Regions from separate parts of the Pseudoalteromonas sp. SS15 genome, predicted to be linked through region 3. Evidence: predicted binding sites of a transcription regulator. Region 3 holds the regulator's gene; each other region holds the start of a gene.

Region 1 (5,721 bases), on a different contig from region 3:
GCTCGTCGACTAAGTCATCAATGGCAGCATCAAGCTCGTTTTCTCCTGATGTAGGTTCTGTTAATACATCATCTTCAAGGAGGTCATCTAAATCACCGAGTGCGATGTCGTCTTCTGCGCTTTCAACTTCTTCAGTCGGTTTTAGTTCACTTACTTCTTGGGCTTCTTCAAAGATTTCTTCACTTAATTCTTCTTCAAAGTCTGGTTCGTCGATTAAGTCATCAAGGTCTGAATCAAGCTCGCTTTCATCTGTTGATACCGGTTCTGATAATAAATCATCTTCGAGGAGGTCATCTAACTCATCGAGTGCGATGTCGTCTTCTGCGCGTTCAACTTCTTCAGTCGGTTTTAGTTCACTTACTTCTTGGGCTTCTTCAAAGATTTCTTCACTTAATTCTTCTTCAAAGTCTGGTTCGTCGATTAAGTCATCAAGGTCTGAATCAAGCTCGCTTTCATCTGTTGATGCCGGTTCTGTTAATAAATCATCTTCGAGGAGGTCATCTTCTGAAGTTACAACTTCCTCTTTTGTTTCAGGTGTTGGTGTGTCTTGAACATCATCAACGGTTCCTTCACTGAACTCTTCTTCTAAGTCTGACTCGTCGACTAAGTCTTCAATGGCGGTATCAAGCTCGTTTTCATCTGATACAGGTTCTGACACTAAGCCATCTTGAAGGAGGTCATCTAGATCATCAAGCGCGATGTCATCTTCAGAAGTTACAACTTCCTCTTTTGTTTCAGGTGTAGGTGTGTCTTGAACATCATCAACGGTTTCTTCACTTAACTCTTCTTCGAAGCCTGGCTCGTCGATTAAGTCATCAATATCAAGATCCAAGTCATCTGCTTCTGACGGATCTTCATTAATCGATAAATCATTTTGATTTGACTCTTCTATTAAAGAATCAATGTCATCTAAATCAACATCAGCTTCTTCAGTTTGCGCTAGATCAGGTTCATCTTCACCTTGAGTTTCATCTAGTAGCGCGTCTATGTCATCGATATCAAGATCATCTGAAGCAACATCATCAAGCAAACTGTCAACATCGTCGGCATCTACTAATTGTGAATCATCATGTTCTGAATCCGAATTTTCTTCTGCTGCACCACCGACTTCGTCTAAAAGATCATCGATATTATCAATATCAAAATCGTCTTCATCGTTGATCTCAACAGCAGGCTCGTCAGTTTGCGCAACTTCATCTAATAAGTTATCAATATCATCCAGATCAAAGTCTTCATCTGCTCCTTCAGAACTTTCATCCTTTGGGGGCTGCTCTGCAACCTCATCAATTAAGCTGTCAATATCGTCTAAATCAAAGTCGTCGCCAGTACTTTCAGGCTCTTCTGTCTCAGCCCCGTCTAAAATTGAATCTATATCGACATCTTCTTGCTGTTCAGTGGCAAGTTCTTCACTTAGTGCAGCTAAAGCATCATCACTCACGTCTAATTCGTCATCAGATGAGTCGTCGGTTTCATTGAATAGATCATCAAGGTCATCAGAGCTTAAAATATCGTCGCTGTTTGAACTACCAGCATCTAAGTCAACCATATCATCGAGCGAATCGTCAGCATCGAAGTTTTGCTGTAAGAAGTCATCTAGATCATCACCTTCAGAGCCGTCATCGAAAGCAACATCGTCCCCTAACAAGCTATCTAGCTCGTCTTGATCAAGCGTGTCATTACCTGCTTCAAAGCTATCATCTTCCAAAGAATCAAACATCATGTCGTCATCTTCAGGCAAGATGTCATCGTCTAGCTGTACGCTATCTTCAACTGGTACGCTACTATCTAACGGTGGTACATCTAAATCGAGTGGATCGGCTGCAGCAGCACCTGCAACTCCCGCAGCTGCGGCGGCTCCTGCTGCAGCTGGCGCTTGGGGTAAGAAATCATCTTCGTCATCCGTGCTGTTCGTATTCTTACGTTTTCGTAAAAACATCACTAACCCGCCAATCACCAATAAGGCAGGTAAAGTTGCCAATACCCCAATCATCACGGGGTTTGAAAGTAGATCAGCACTTTGTTCTTCTTGTTGCTGTGCCCTTTGACGCTCTATCAAGGCATTTTGAAGTTCGATGACCGACTGCAGCTGTTGCTGAATTTCAGAATCTTGGCCAAGTTGATTGCGAACATTTTGCAGCTCTTCAGAAATGTTTGTTAGCTGGCCTTTTAGCTTGTTGTTTTCTTCTAGTATTTCTTCAACACTGCGAACAGAGTTCTTAAATTGTGATTGTAGCTCTTGTAGCTTAGCATCTTGCTCCATTTGCAATGACTTAAGCTGCGAAGTAAGTTGCTGTTGTGCATTATCAACATCGATTTTTCGCGCTTGAGTGACTTTTTTTTGTGCTTCTTCAATAGTTTGGTTGTCGAGCATGCCGCTCTTTTTTAGCTCCCACAAGTCATCGTCTTGATCAGAGCGCTGCTTTGCTATGGCTGGGTTTTCACGACGCATTTCTGCAATGGTCGGTATTTTAAGATACGCGCCGTCGCGCATGTGATTTAGGTTTTTATCTAAAAAAGCATTGGGGTTTTTGCGATAAAGGGCGCTCATTACTTGATAAACAGTAACAGAGCCGTCATCAGGCCTAATTTTTTGCGCAATTCGCCACAAAGTGTCCGAGGGCTTTATTGGGCCAATAGAGCGACCCATTTGACCATAATCGGCATTCTTAGGGCCCTTTAAAATGGTACCGTCTTGTGTGTAGGCTGGTATGGTTATCAATGCAAATGCAAAGAAACAAATAAACACTAAACCGCGCATGTTGATCCTTTAGATATCATGTCCAACATCGTGCTAAACATTAAAATATTGCTAATGGTGGCTTTTGCAAGCTCTATTCCAACTGCAAACTATAAACCAGTTACATTGGAATATCTATGGCAAAGCTTTGATAAATAGTGCCTAGAGCGTACTAAAGTATGAGAAGATGTGAACAAAGAATATTGTTTATAGTCAATATATTGGCTGGTTTTTGAACTGGCAGCTGTAAAAAGCGGCAAAACCCTGCCGAAGCGGGGTTTTGCCATTGTGAATTAGAGGTAGTTATTTACTAACTCTTCAGCTATTTGCACGCTGTTAGTCGCTGCACCTTTGCGAGTGTTATCAGAAACCACCCATAGGTTTAAACCATGTGGGTGAGATATATCAGCGCGTAAACGGCCAACATACACAGTATCATTACCGCTAGCGTCAGACACAGGCGTTGGGTAATCGTTTTCGTCTTCAATGAGTTCAACACCTGGAGCATCGTTAAGTAATTGCTTAACTTGCTCTAAGTCATATGGCATACGCGTTTCTAAATGAATGGCTTCTGCATGGCCAAAGAACACAGGCACACGCACTGCTGTTGGGTTTACCATTACCGAGCTGTCACCTAAGATCTTTTGCGTCTCCCACACCATTTTCATTTCTTCTTTGGTATAGCCATTTTCTTGGAAAGCATCGATTTGCGGGATCACGTTAAAAGCGATTTGCTTAGGGAAAATCTCGTTTTCCATCGGACGCGCATTCATTAAGTTAGCTGTTTGCTTTGCTAGCTCATCAACCGCTTCTTTACCAGCACCAGAAACCGCTTGGTATGTAGATACATTAATACGGTCTATTCCATAAGCATCGTAGATAGGCTTAAGCGCCACCAGCATTTGAATCGTAGAACAGTTTGGGTTAGCAATGATGTTGCGATTTCTGAAGTCTGCCAAGTTATGTGCGTTTACTTCTGGCACAATCAGAGGAACGTCATAGTCATATCTGAAATGTGAGGTATTGTCGATCACAACACAACCTGCTTCTGCGGCAATCGGTGCATATTTTTCTGATACACTGCCACCAGCAGAAAATAGACCAATGTGTGCGTTCGAAAAATCAAACTCTTCTACATCCAAAACCGTTACTTTTTCGCCATTAAAGTCAATTTCTTCACCTGCACTTCTACTGCTTGCAAGCGGGAAAAGCTGATCAACTGGAAACTTACGTTCTGCTAATGTTTCGATGATTTGACGACCAACAAGGCCTGTTGCGCCAAGCACGGCGACATTAAATTTCTGAGACATTTGACCTCATCCTATTCTGAAACTGTAAAGCCAAGTGTTGCGAGTTGTTCCGCAAACTGACTGCCATTATTTTTTACTGTCACTGTGCTGAATTCTCGTCTTACTGGATAAGACTTACGAAGGTGATCAAACCCCTTCTCTGACAGTGACTTTCTTAAAATGCCATCATCTCGTCTAAGATCGTAAACCAGATGAACAAGTCGACCTAAGTCGCCTTGGGTAAAATTATCTTGTAATGTGACTTCTGTGATCACAGGTTTTGGTAAAAAGTCACTTAACTGTTTCTCTGCTTGGATACCTAATAACTCGCACACTTTTTGATAAAGCATTTGCGTACCACGAGCCTTGCCCTCAAGAGTATGCCCTGCGATATGCACACTGCTATAACGGACAAAAGGCAATAACTCAGTTAATATGTTTGGTTCGTTTTCCCATACATCTAACACCAGCTCTAACTGCTTTCCTGCTTGCATAGCTTCAAGTAATGCTTGGTTGTCGATGACTTCGCCTCGGCACGCATTAATGACCAACATATTATCCTTTAATTTCGCAATACGCGCTGAATCAATTAGATGCAGGGTTTTATGTTTACCAGTTTTAACTAATGGCACGTGAAATGACACTATGTCAGATTGCGCTAATAGGGCATCTAACTCAATGTGTTCTTCAAGTTCACCATTTTCAAATTTAATTGGATCACACAACAATAAGTTGATGCCACTACCTTGCAGTTTTTCACGTAAACACTGGCCAATGTTGCCTACCCCGACAATACCTAGAGTCTTACCTTGCAAGCTTGTTGATGTTTCTTGTGCATAGGCATAAAGTGCACTTATCACATACTCTGCAACAGCAATGGCATTACAACCAGGTGCGCTACTAAATGCTATTTTTTTGTCGTCTAGTAATTCAGTATCAATATGATCGATACCTATGGTTGCAGTACCCACAAATTTTAGCTTTTTAGCATACTGTAGTAGCTCAGCGTTTACTTTTGTCACTGAGCGAGTCAGTAAAATATCAACGTCTTCGATTTGTTCAGGCTTAGCATTGCGTCCATCAAATCGCGTTACACTGCCTAAATCAGCAAAATACTCCTCAACTAAAGGCATATTTTGATCTGCCAAAATCTTCATCTATATTTTCCGAGGTAACTGCAAAAGCGCATTGTAACCGCGGTATCAATAAATTGCGACTCAGTGACTTTGATTCGGCTGCTTTATTGGCCAGTTAACTGGACAAAATTAGTAAATCGTGCAAATTTCAAACTCATCAGATGACTTGCAATCATAGGCAGTTAGAGCTAGTCTAAAGCTTAGTGGTCAGACCACCATAACAAGGAAAACAATATGACTCTGATTTTTGTATTAATTTTAATCGCGCTACTCAGTGTCGCTAGCTATCACAGAGCTAGTTGGCATAGCTGCGTAGCGGTAGCTGGGGCAACCTTGCTAGTCGGTACTATTGCTGGTGCATTTGGTGCTTTATCTTGGCTTATTTTCTTAGCCATCGTTTTGCCTCTATCACTAAGCAATATTCGTCAACAGTATATCAGTGGCCCGCTTTTCAAAGCATTTAAAAAGGTCACACCAACTATGTCAGAAACCGAGAAGTCTGCAATCGATGCGGGTACTACTTGGTGGGAAGCAGATTTATTCTGCGGCAACCCAGACT
Region 2 (5,721 bases), on a different contig from region 3:
TTGGCGTAATGTTAAGCCCGCTTCATCAACCATGGTTAAACCGAGTTCATTCATGTCCTTAAAGTGTCGGTAAAACGAAGTCGGTGCAATACCCGCTTCTCTTGCCACTTCTCTTAAACTCAAATTAGAAAAACTATGTTCCGCACTGAGCTGGTTAAATGCAGCTACAATCAAGGCTTGTCGGGTTTTTTGTTTTTGTTGTGCACGAACACCTGACATATTTTCTCCCTAGAGTTTATCGATAACTTGTGCAGTCTAATACTTGACGTGATGAGAATGAAATACTATTTTAGCGTACAAGTGTACGCTGAGATTTTTTAAGATGAAAAAACCCCCTCTCATTTGGACAAATGTTTTATTTTTTGCCCTGTCATTTTTGGCAGCCATTACCCTAGTGCCGTGGTATGGAATAACCCATGGCTTTGAAACCAGCACTTGGATAGCTTTTGTTGCCTGTATGTTTTATGCCGGTTTATCAATCACCGCGGGTTACCACCGCTTATGGGCGCACAAAACATATGAAGCTCACCCAGCAGTGCAATGGGTATTTGCACTAGGCGGTGCATTCGCACTGCAAAATAGTGCATTGCACTGGAGTAGCGACCACCGTGTTCACCATGGTCAAGTCGATGATCCTATCAAAGACCCATATGCCGCAACCAATGGCTTTTGGTATAGCCACATTGGTTGGATGTTGCGAGACTACCAGGGTAAAAACTATGGCGATTACAGCAATGCCAGAGACTTACAACGCAACCCTATCGTGATGTTTCAACACCGTCATTACATGAAACTTGTGTTACTAACGAATGTGGGTATTCCATTACTGCTAGGTGCACTTTTTGGTGACATTATTGGTATGTTGCTATTAGCGGGTGTGTTAAGACTGGTATTAAGTCAGCACTTTACTTTCTTTATCAACTCACTGGCGCATATTTGGGGCTCTCGCCCATATACAGAGAAAAATACCGCCCGTGATAATGGCTTTTTAGCATTGTTCACCTACGGTGAGGGCTATCACAATTTCCACCATATTTTTGCCAGTGACTATCGCAATGGCATTCGTTGGTACCACTACGACCCAACAAAATGGATGATCCGTGCATTTGCGGCAGTCGGCCTTGCCAGCAAACTCAAACGCACACCAGTCGAGCGTATCGAAAAAGCCAAAGCTGAAACCTTGTTACTTAAGACTAAAGTTAAGCTGGCAAAATTGCCTTTAGCCCAAGATCAGCTTACATTGTTACAACAAGAATATGATTTGCTTCTAAAAAAGTTACAAACCTTTTGTGCGGCACAAAAGCAGTTATTAGAAGCAAAAGCTGATTCCATGCGTGAGCAATGTGATACTTCGGCAATTGCCAAGCAATACAAAGAACTTGAAGCTGCTTGGCAAACGCAAAAACAAGCATGGTTAGCACTAAATGCAAGGCTATTATCGAACGCCTAACGGTGATAGCCAACTCGCAAGTTGAGGAGGGGCTGTGGCCAAACAAAAAGCAGAATCAAATACAGACAAGCCGGCGTCATTTATGTATGACGCCATTATCATAGGTTCAGGTCCTGGCGGTGAAGGTGCCGCCATGAACCTATCTAAAAGCCACAAACGAGTTGCTGTTATCGAACGCCATAAAGCGGTTGGTGGTGGCTGCGTTCACTGGGGCACTATTCCTTCAAAAGCACTCAGACACTCTGTTAGTCGCTTAATTGAATATAAGCAAAACCCACTTTTCAGCCTCACTGAAAAACCGCAGCGTTTAACCTTTGGCGATATTCTTAACCATGCCAGTAATGTGATCTCTAAGCAGTCAAACCTGCGCAGTAGCTTTTATGACAGAAACCGCATTGAGTTATTTCAAGGTGATGCCAGCTTCATTGACCGTTACTCAATTAAAGTGACACATGCAGATGGATCTTATGAAGTGATCACGGCACCGATTATTGTGATTGCCACAGGCTCACGCCCATATCGTCCACCTGGTGTCGATTTCTCTCATCCTAGAATATATGACAGTGACACCATTTTAAGCCTAGAGCATGACCCTCAGCGCGTTTTAATCTATGGTGCCGGTGTTATTGGCTGTGAGTATGCTTCTATCTTTAAAGGTCTAGGTGCAAAAGTTGATTTGATCAATACCCGCGATAGATTACTGGCATTTATGGATGCAGAGATCTCTGATGCGCTAAGTTACCACTTCTGGAATAGCGGCATTGTTATTCGCCATAATGAAGAGTTTGCCAAAGTTGAACCACATGAGCATGGCGTCGTGCTGCATCTGCAATCAGGTAAGCGCGTACGTGCCGATTGCATTTTATTTGCCAATGGTAGAACCGGTAATACAGATAAGCTTAATCTTGCCGCTGTAGGCCTAAAAGCCGATGGCCGTGGACAATTAAAAGTAAACGATAGCTACCAAACAGAAATCGATAACATTTATGCTGTTGGTGATGTGATTGGTTATCCAAGTTTAGCCAGTGCCGCATTCGACCAGGGCCGTATCGCAGCCAAAGCCATTGTTTCAGGTGGTTGTAGCGAGAAGCTGATCAATGACATTCCTGCAGGTATTTATACCATTCCTGAAATGAGTTCGGTGGGCAAAACAGAGCAAGAGCTAACAGCAGCTAAAATTCCTTACGAAGTCGGTAGAGCACAGTTTAAACACCTTGCACGTGCGCAGATCACAGGCACACAAGTAGGTAGCTTGAAGCTGTTATTCCACTCGGAAACTAAAGAGATCTTAGGTGTTCACTGCTTCGGTGAGCGTGCCTCAGAAATCGTTCATATCGGCCAGGCAATCATGGAACAAAAAGGCCCGGGAAATAACATCGAGTACTTTGTTAATACCACCTTTAACTATCCAACCATGGCTGAAGCCTATCGTGTAGCTGCATTGAATGGTTTAAACCGATTAAGTGATTAAGAAGCTCACCACATAAGAATGCAAAAACCCGATAAACTGAGTTTATCGGGTTTTTTATTCATTCAAGTTTTGGCTTATGCAATTAATTGATTTAAAGGTTCCACGCCCCATAAGAAAATTAACGCCGCCGCTAACAGAGCAAAGATGATATAAGCGATCCAGCCAGCCTTCATTTTTGGTTGTTGCAAGCTTGATTCTGCTGTGCCTGTTAAAAGCGTTTTGATGAGGTTTTTACCTTTAAAACGATAGGCAATGATAGCCAAAATATGTAATACAATTGCGGCAATTATAAAATCGATATTACTGTGGTGTATTGACCCTGCTAACTCAACAAGATCATAACTGACATACTGTACCAAAGGGCCATCCACAAGAATATCATCTGTGGTAAATAACCCTGTGACGAGTTGTAGAAGGATCAACACAAAAAACAGCACAACCATCAGACTGCCTGCAGCATTGTGACCTACTCTGTCTTCTTTGCCTTTTAATGCATTAACAACCTTTGTCGGATGATTAATCAACTTGCTTAGCCTAGCTGTTTCACTACCAATTACACCCCAAATTAATCGGGCTAACATCAGTGCTAACAACACATAACCAGTCACAAAGTGTAACTCTAACCAGCCTTCTTCACCACTGATATACAGCACACCTAACGCAATAACCAACAACCAGTGAAAGCCTCGAATAAAGCCATCCCAAACCTTAACTTTGCCCATATTAATCTCAAACTATTTTATGCCATGCGCACCATTATGACGTACTGCGGGAGCGTGTCTAGATAGTTGAGATTTAACGCAGAGTTACTTTCAGCACTGACTTTGATCTAAGCGGAGAAACTAGCTACAAACAGTGCGCTTTGTTTAATCAATATCTCCAAACTCATCATCACCTAAGCATTCGCGTAAGCGCTTTTGTTCAAAATAATCTTCTAACCTTTTTCGAGCACGGCGCTTTTGAATGCTAGAAGACTCTGTATTTAAATCATCTAACTCCGCACCAAACTCATCATCAATAGGCGCATCTTCAGAAAAGGAATTACGCATGGTGACAACCTCATGACTATAAGCACAATACTGAATTAATAATTAGCTCGATTTTTAAGGTTTGCAAACTTTACGATGCGACTTAGCATGGAGACCTCAATGTTAAAAATCGTAATAATTGGTTAAATAAACCACTTTTATTTTTATTTCAGCTATAAACACACTTACAAAAAGAAAACAAAAACACGTAACAATATGAATTTAAATAACTTTAATTTTTGGCATTCATCTTGATAAGTAATCATCGAGTCTATCAATAGGAATGATAATTATGAAAAAGTTTATGCTAGCAACAACGCTAATTTTAAGTACTTCAGCAATCGCACATGAGGATCACGGTATTCAAATTAGCAGCGACCAGTGCCAAGTCGATTTCCAGAATGATGTTCGCATCACGCCGAATCAACTACAGATCACTGCAGAGAATAATAAACAACTAACGATTGACAGCTATGGTGAGCTTTATGTTGATGGACAAGCAATCACCCTAACCTACGATCAAAAAACAGCCCTAGCGAATTATGCAGATTCACTCAGGGTACAACTACCACAAGTGGCAAATATCGCTCTTGACGGCGTAAAGCTTGCTGGTGTTGCATTGGATGAAGTAGCGCAAGCGTTCAACCTACAAGGACTAGAGTCTCTTAACGGTCTGATGGATGAACTACACGTTGAGATCAGTGATACCTTCTATCAACAAGGTGCATTTGTCATGGGCGAAAAGACCTTTCATGAGTTCGGAGAAAATTTTGATAATCACTTTGAAACTCACATAGAAGAAGCCGTCGAGTCAGCCATGATGGAATCAATCGGTAGTATCTTAATGATGGTCGGCTCTGAAATGGTCAGCTCAGGCGGCGACATGGAAAGCTTTGAAACGCGCATGGAAAACATGGGCAAACAAATTGAAGAAAAAGTGCAGTTACAAGCAAAGCAAATTGAAGAACAAGCAAATGGCTTATGCGATAAATTTGAAGGTATTGCACATGCAGAAACTAATTTAGTTGCGCAGATCCCAGCAATGAATGGCTATCAGCTTTTCAACTTTAAATCTAAATAAGCATTATTAGATTACAGTATTAATTATCTCCCTTTATGAGCTGACTAATGTCAGCTCTTTTTATAGCCTCATTTTAAGTGCCCCTCGACAGACTTTAACGACTGCGGGTGTCTCTCCTATCATTTCGCCATCAGCTTCAACTAACAGATCAGGATCAGAGATTTCATACTCCATCAACTCACTCACCTCAAGATGAGATGACTTTTCATGCTGATGTACTAGCATCAGTAAAAAGCTCCAAAGTCTACTCAGTAAAGACTCAGCCCTAAAATGCAGCATTAATAGCTTGCCATTATCAACCCTAGCACTCGGCGCTACTTTTAAGCCTGCAGCAAAAAACTGACCATTTGCAAATACACGCATCAGAGAGGGGTCATGCGATGAAGTATGTTTAAAGCTAAGTAAGTGCTTAATGCCCGCAAAAATATAGCTCAGCTTATGACGGGTTTGGAACGTATTCATATCTTTTACAACTGCAGCATTAAACCCTATACCAGCAACATTAATGAAAAAACGATGATTGACTTTACCTAAATCTAATAACCTAAAAGATTCAGAAAAAACCAGGGCTCGCCATTGCTGCTCTGAATAACCGAACTGCCTAACAAAATCGTTACCCGTGCCAGCAGGCAGCACAGCAAGCGAAACAGGTGAATTCGCCAATGCATTCGCGACCAAATGTAATGTACCA
Region 3 (5,721 bases):
CGCAGACGTAAATAACGTAATACCACGTCGAGCGTCACATCAGGCCTAATGGTGACTGTATCGGTGCTCATTAGTGCACCTGCAGAGCGTTCTTGATAAGAAAGCGCCTGGGTTGCCCTTGCTCTATCTTGAGCGTCCATTGCGCCGACAACGTCTTGGTAGACGTCTTCAGGTAAGCTTCTTAGAACTTCACCTAAGTCATCGTCATCCATATCCTCAGTTGCGGCTGCAATGAGTTCTGGATCCATTTGGTTGATAATGCCAATACGAACGTCTTCAGATAGCTCTTCGAGTACATCACCTTGAATATCAGGGTCAACTAATTGCCATAGCTGAGTACGCACTTTGTGCGGAGAAGATTCAAGGAGTAATGCGGTGTCGCAGGGGGGAGTTTCAGCCAGAATACGCCTAACCTGAACAAACTGACCATTGTTTATTGCGTGCGTTACTTGTTGTAATTGTTGCAACGTATAGTCTTGTTCTAAGGCTTCTGGCATAGGCAATCCATTTATTAGGTGGTGTGCACCGAGAATAAAGGTTTAGGCAGTTACTGTGAGCGCCTAAAAAGAGTGCCTTAAGTTTAACGTAATTTTTGCAGAGTTACCAAGTGCTTGGTTACTCATCTTCATGAAATTTTTGTGCAATTAATTCGCCAATGGCGGATAGTGCGGGCTCGGCATCTGGGCCTTCACAGCAAACTCGAAGCTGCTTGCCATGACTGCTTTCAAGCATGAGCAAAGCGAGTACACTGTCACCAGGCGCTTCCTTGTCATCTTGATAAAGGGTGATCTGCGCATCAAATTGTTGGGCTAATTGCGCAAGCACTGTGGCTGCACGTGCATGCAGACCACACTTATTTTGGATTAGAAAAGTATCTTCTACCTTGACCATGTTCTAGTCTGCGTCTTGTTCGCGGTGACGTATTTGCACATTGTTATGAGTTTTAGCAAAGCTTTCACCAATAGTTTGTGCAAGGTAAACAGAGCGGTGTTGTCCGCCAGTACAACCAATTGCAATGGTTAAATAGCTGCGATTATTGCGCTCTAGGTGAGGCAACCAAGTCTGGACAAAGGTTTGGATCTGCCACGTAAACTTCTGCACTATGCTGTGGCTTGCTAAATAATCTTTAACTGGTTGATCTAACCCAGTAAGCGGTTTTAGTTCTGGTTCCCAATGCGGGTTTGGTAAAAAGCGCGCATCAAATACATAATCGGCTTGCTTAGGGATACCATGTTTAAAACCAAAAGATAAGAAAGTAATAATAAGTTGCTTATCTTTTTTGCCAAGGATCTGCTCTCGAATGGTTTCTGCTAGCTGATGCACACTTAAATCTGTCGTATCGAGCAAAACATCAGCTCGTGTGATTAATACATCGAGTAACTTCTTTTCTTCTTTAATTGCTAAATCAAGCGGCAGGTTATTTAAAGAAAGCGGATGTAATCGGCGCGTTTCTGAAAAGCGTTTGATCAGTGCTTGGTCATCACTGTCTAAATAGAACAGCGTGGGATTTGCAAAGCCTGGTAAGTATTCAAGAATATCATTAAATTCTTGTTGCTCTTTTGGCAGGTTACGAACGTCGATACTGACGGCTATCTTGTCATAGTTATCAGAAACACTTCTGACCAAAGATGGTAGGAGATTTACTGGAATATTATCAACACAATAATAACCAAGGTCTTCCAATACCCTTAAGGCAACGGACTTGCCCGACCCTGAGCGACCACTAATGATGATCAGTTCCATGGATTCCTCTCTGTTAATTAATCTTGAAGTGCAATAAGTTGATAGAGTGCGTCATCGTCTTTTGCATGACGAAGCTGCTTACAAAACTCTTTGTTGTTTAGTTTATCAGCAATTGCAGCTAAGGTCTTTAGATGTTCTGCATTATTACCTTCAGGTACAAGCATTGCCAAGAGAATATCGACAGGTCGGTTGTCTATTGCGTCAAAATCAATACCGCTTTGATTGGTCACTAAAATAGCAAAAATAGTATCAATGCCTGCTAGGCGGCCATGAGGAATAGCAATACCTTTGCCTATGCCTGTACTGCCTAACTTTTCTCGCGTTAGGAATGCATCTAATATTTCGTGGGCGTTATGTTCTGGAAGGTGTTGGCTCGCTAATTCACTGATGTACTCAAGCGCACGTTTTTTGCTATTAAAAAGGACCGCAGCTTTACTGCAGTCCTTGTTGATAATCGAGCTAAGTTTCATGGTTAGTGTCGAGTTAATTTCTCTTTGTGTTTGATAACTTGGCGATCGAGTTTATCAACGAGTTTATCAATGGCTGCGTACATATCAGAGTGTTCATCTGAAGCGAAAATTTCACCGCCATTTAAATGAACGGTAGCTTCGGCTTTTTGTACCAGCTTCTCAACATCTAAGATCACGTGAACGTTATTAATGTGATCAAAATGCCTTTCTAGCTTTGCAAACTTCGTGTTTACATAGTCTCTTAATGAATCTGTAATTTCTACGTGACGACCAGTTAAATTTAGTTGCATAAGCATTTTCCTTCTCTTGGTTTACGTCTTAAATCAAGCTCTTACGCTGATTTGACGGTGGAATAGAGAGTGACTCGCGGTATTTTGCAATTGTACGACGTGCCACTTTGATTCCCTGTTCTGCCAATATATCTGCAATTTTGCTGTCGCTCAATGGCTTAGCGGTATTTTCTGCAGCAATTAGCTTTTTGATCAATGCTCTAATCGCAGTCGATGAGCATTCACCTCCGTTTTCAGTGCTTACGTGGCTTGAGAAGAAGTACTTCAACTCAAAAATGCCACGGGGTGTATGCATGTACTTCTGAGTGGTGACACGAGAAATGGTAGACTCGTGCATCTCGACCATCTCAGCAACATCATTCAAAACCATAGGCTTCATTGCCTCAGGTCCATGTTCAAAGAATGCCTGTTGTTGTTGCACAATGCAATTGGTAACTTTCATTAAAGTGTCATTACGGCTTTCTAAGCTCTTAATAAACCATTTTGCTTCTTGTAGGTGAGAGCGAATGAATTGGCTGTCAGTGCTTGATTTTACTGAGCGTGACATTGCCGCATAATGATCATTAACCCTAATTTTAGGCATACATTCAGGGTTTAGCTCAACAACCCAGCGACCTTTTACTTTTTTCACCGACACATCAGGAATAACATACTCAGATTCTTCACGAATAATGCTGGCGGCAGGTTTAGGGTTAAGGCTGTGAATGAGAGTCATCACTTCTTTTAACTCAGGCTCTTTGAGCTTGGTCTTTTTCATGATGGTGCGGTAATCACGGCTGGCCAATAGATCAATATGCTCGCTTAACACCATTTTTGTTTCAGCTATAAAAGGCGTGTCTGCATCAAACTGATTGAGTTGAATGCATAAGCATTCTTGTAATGAGCGAGCTGCAATACCAACAGGGTCAAAGAGTTGAATACGCTTTAATACAGCTTCTACTTCATCGAGTTCAATTAACTCTTCGTCATTGCCTTCATTAATACTTTCTAGGAGTTCTTCGGTACTAACAGTAAGTAAGCCTGCATCATCAACGGCTTCAACAATGGCAACGGCAATGGCTTTATCGGTTGGACTGAATGGCGTGAGTTCTAATTGCCACATTAAATATTCGTGTAATGTTTCAGTGGTCTCACCCTGATAAACAGTTTCGTCTTCAGGCATTGGGCCGCTACTGGTGCTCGGTGCTGCACTCATGTACTCGTCCCATGTCACATCCATAGCGAGATCGTCACTGACCGTGTCTTTACTCAGTGCGGCATCGCTATCGAGTTCGTAATCGCTGGTCGGTTCATCACCGTGACCATCATCAGCAGAATTAGAGAGTTGCTCGCTAGCATCAGTGTCTTTGGTCGCTTTGTCTGAATCATTGCCATCAGTATTTGGCTCTAATTCCGATTCATCTACTTCGAGTAAAGGGTTGCTATCCAGCGCTTCTTGGATCTCTTGCTGTAGATCTAGTGTGCTCAATTGCAGCAAGCGAATTGCTTGTTGCAATTGTGGTGTCATGGTTAGTTGCTGCCCCATGCGCAGCTGTAGCGATTGCCTCATGTATTTCTAACAATCCTTTTTGTTATTTGGATTATGTCTTGCTTTAACTATAGACGGAATTGTTCACCTAGGTAGACGTCTCTCACGGTTTGATCAGCTAAAACTGATTCAGGCGTACCTGACGCGATTAATTCACCATGTGAAACAATATAAGCTTTCTCACAAACATCAAGGGTTTCTCTTACGTTATGATCTGTAATGAGAACACCAATGCCGCGGTTTTTTAAATGCTCAACAATTTTCTTTATATCTAACACCGAAATCGGATCAACGCCAGCAAAAGGCTCATCTAAAAGAATAAATTTAGGGTTTGCGGCTAAAGCGCGAGCAATTTCAACTCGGCGACGCTCACCACCTGATAAAGCCATGCCCTGACTGTCCCGAATATGTTGAATATTAAACTCATCCAGTAAGTCGTCTAAAGTTTGCTCTCTTTGTACTTTATTGAGGTCTTTGCGCGTCTCTAAAATTGCCATTAAGTTTTGATAAACAGTTAACTTTCTGAAGATGGAAGACTCTTGAGGCAGATAACCAATGCCCATGCGTGCTCTACTGTGCATAGGTAGCAAAGTGATATCTTTATCATCTATGGTGACTTTACCTTTATCGCTAGGCACAAGACCAACGATCATGTAAAAACTGGTGGTTTTACCTGCGCCATTTGGACCGAGAAGACCAACAATGCTCCCAGCTTCCACACTCAAACTGACATTTTTTACGACTTGGCGGCCTTTATAGCTTTTTGCTAAGGCTGTGGCAGTTAACACACTCATGCTCATTGACCTTGTTCAGGGTTAGACTTTGATGCCTTTTTCTCTGGCACTAAAATCGTGTGTACACGTTGTTTGTTTTGTTCATTTTGCTCGGCACTGATCAGTTGCTTCTCGATGTCATAAATAATTGCTTCAGCCTTGATAACTTGACCTGCTTGATTGATTTCTGCTTTGCCTTTGATGGTAAGCAGTCGATTTGCAACGTCATACCTGACTTCTTCTGCGCTGGCACTTAATACTGAGCCATCAGGCTGCTTTTCGATAAAGCGAGCTGGTTTGCCTGTTGCGACTAAAAGCTGCTTGTTCTCACCGAGCTCTTCACGCTGATGTACTTCCAATCTGTCTGCATAAATTTCACGGTTGCCATGAATGATTTCAACATTTTCTTCAAAGATACCAATGTTTGTCTTTAATTGTGCTTGCTGCTTACCTGCTTTAATTGATACTTGTGACATAGGTGCTGTTTCAGCCAAAGCAAAGTTAGAAAAGCCGAGTAGTAGCAGTGAAAGAAGTAGTTTATTGGTCATAATAAATGGTTCGCGTATGGTTAATGAGCTCAATAATTTCAGTATTGAGGTCGGCATTGAGGCCTTGCCCTTTTATATTTAAATGAGGGCCCACAATTTCTACGGGTAGATCTGAGCGCATGCTGCGCTGAATAATATCTACTTGAATATGGTCTGCGCTGATTTGGCTTATCATAGCACCTTCAGTTAGATTTAGGGCTTTAACATCTCCCTCTAAAATCAGCATATTATTTTCATATAAAGTGGCTTCATTGGCCGAAAGTTGCCAATTTTGTGGGCCATTAAACAGGGTGAATGTCGGCGAGGTAAAATGGCTAAACCCGAGTTGCTGATAGAGCTCCATTTTATTCGCTTCAACTAGGTAATTTC

Evidence for each region. The regulator sigma-54, encoded in region 3, starts transcription at its own class of promoters, with help from an activator protein. The targets are predictions, from matches to a motif close to GTTGGCACGNNNNTNGNNT.
Region 1: AAEU28_RS03290 (FimV/HubP family polar landmark protein) is a predicted target of sigma-54. The motif match lies at 2,823-2,841, and genes of this name have one in related genera.
Region 2: AAEU28_RS19585 (YggN family protein) is a predicted target of sigma-54. The motif match lies at 4,188-4,206, and genes of this name have one in related genera.

Annotation. Positions count from the first base shown of each region.
Region 1 is NZ_JBMMUD010000001.1:743,372-749,092, forward strand. Features, by position in the region: gene AAEU28_RS03290 (FimV/HubP family polar landmark protein) at 1-2,758, opposite strand, end outside; gene AAEU28_RS03295 (aspartate-semialdehyde dehydrogenase) at 3,031-4,047, opposite strand; gene AAEU28_RS03300 (4-phosphoerythronate dehydrogenase) at 4,059-5,183, opposite strand; gene fadE (acyl-CoA dehydrogenase FadE) at 5,397-5,721, shown strand, end outside.
Region 2 is NZ_JBMMUD010000013.1:2,851-8,571, reverse strand. Features, by position in the region: gene fabR (HTH-type transcriptional repressor FabR) at 1-219, opposite strand, end outside; gene AAEU28_RS19605 (acyl-CoA desaturase) at 323-1,450, shown strand; gene sthA (Si-specific NAD(P)(+) transhydrogenase) at 1,533-2,921, shown strand; gene AAEU28_RS19595 (cytochrome b/b6 domain-containing protein) at 2,996-3,643, opposite strand; gene AAEU28_RS19590 (PA3496 family putative envelope integrity protein) at 3,788-3,970, opposite strand; gene AAEU28_RS19585 (YggN family protein) at 4,242-5,030, shown strand; gene AAEU28_RS19580 (diacylglycerol/lipid kinase family protein) at 5,091-5,721, opposite strand, start outside.
Region 3 is NZ_JBMMUD010000009.1:94,458-100,178, forward strand. Features, by position in the region: gene mgtE (magnesium transporter) at 1-497, opposite strand, end outside; gene AAEU28_RS17285 (HPr family phosphocarrier protein) at 616-891, opposite strand; gene rapZ (RNase adapter RapZ) at 895-1,743, opposite strand; gene ptsN (PTS IIA-like nitrogen regulatory protein PtsN) at 1,761-2,213, opposite strand; gene hpf (ribosome hibernation promoting factor) at 2,216-2,503, opposite strand; gene AAEU28_RS17305 (RNA polymerase factor sigma-54) at 2,532-4,052, opposite strand; gene lptB (LPS export ABC transporter ATP-binding protein) at 4,100-4,825, opposite strand; gene lptA (lipopolysaccharide transport periplasmic protein LptA) at 4,828-5,352, opposite strand; gene lptC (LPS export ABC transporter periplasmic protein LptC) at 5,342-5,721, opposite strand, start outside.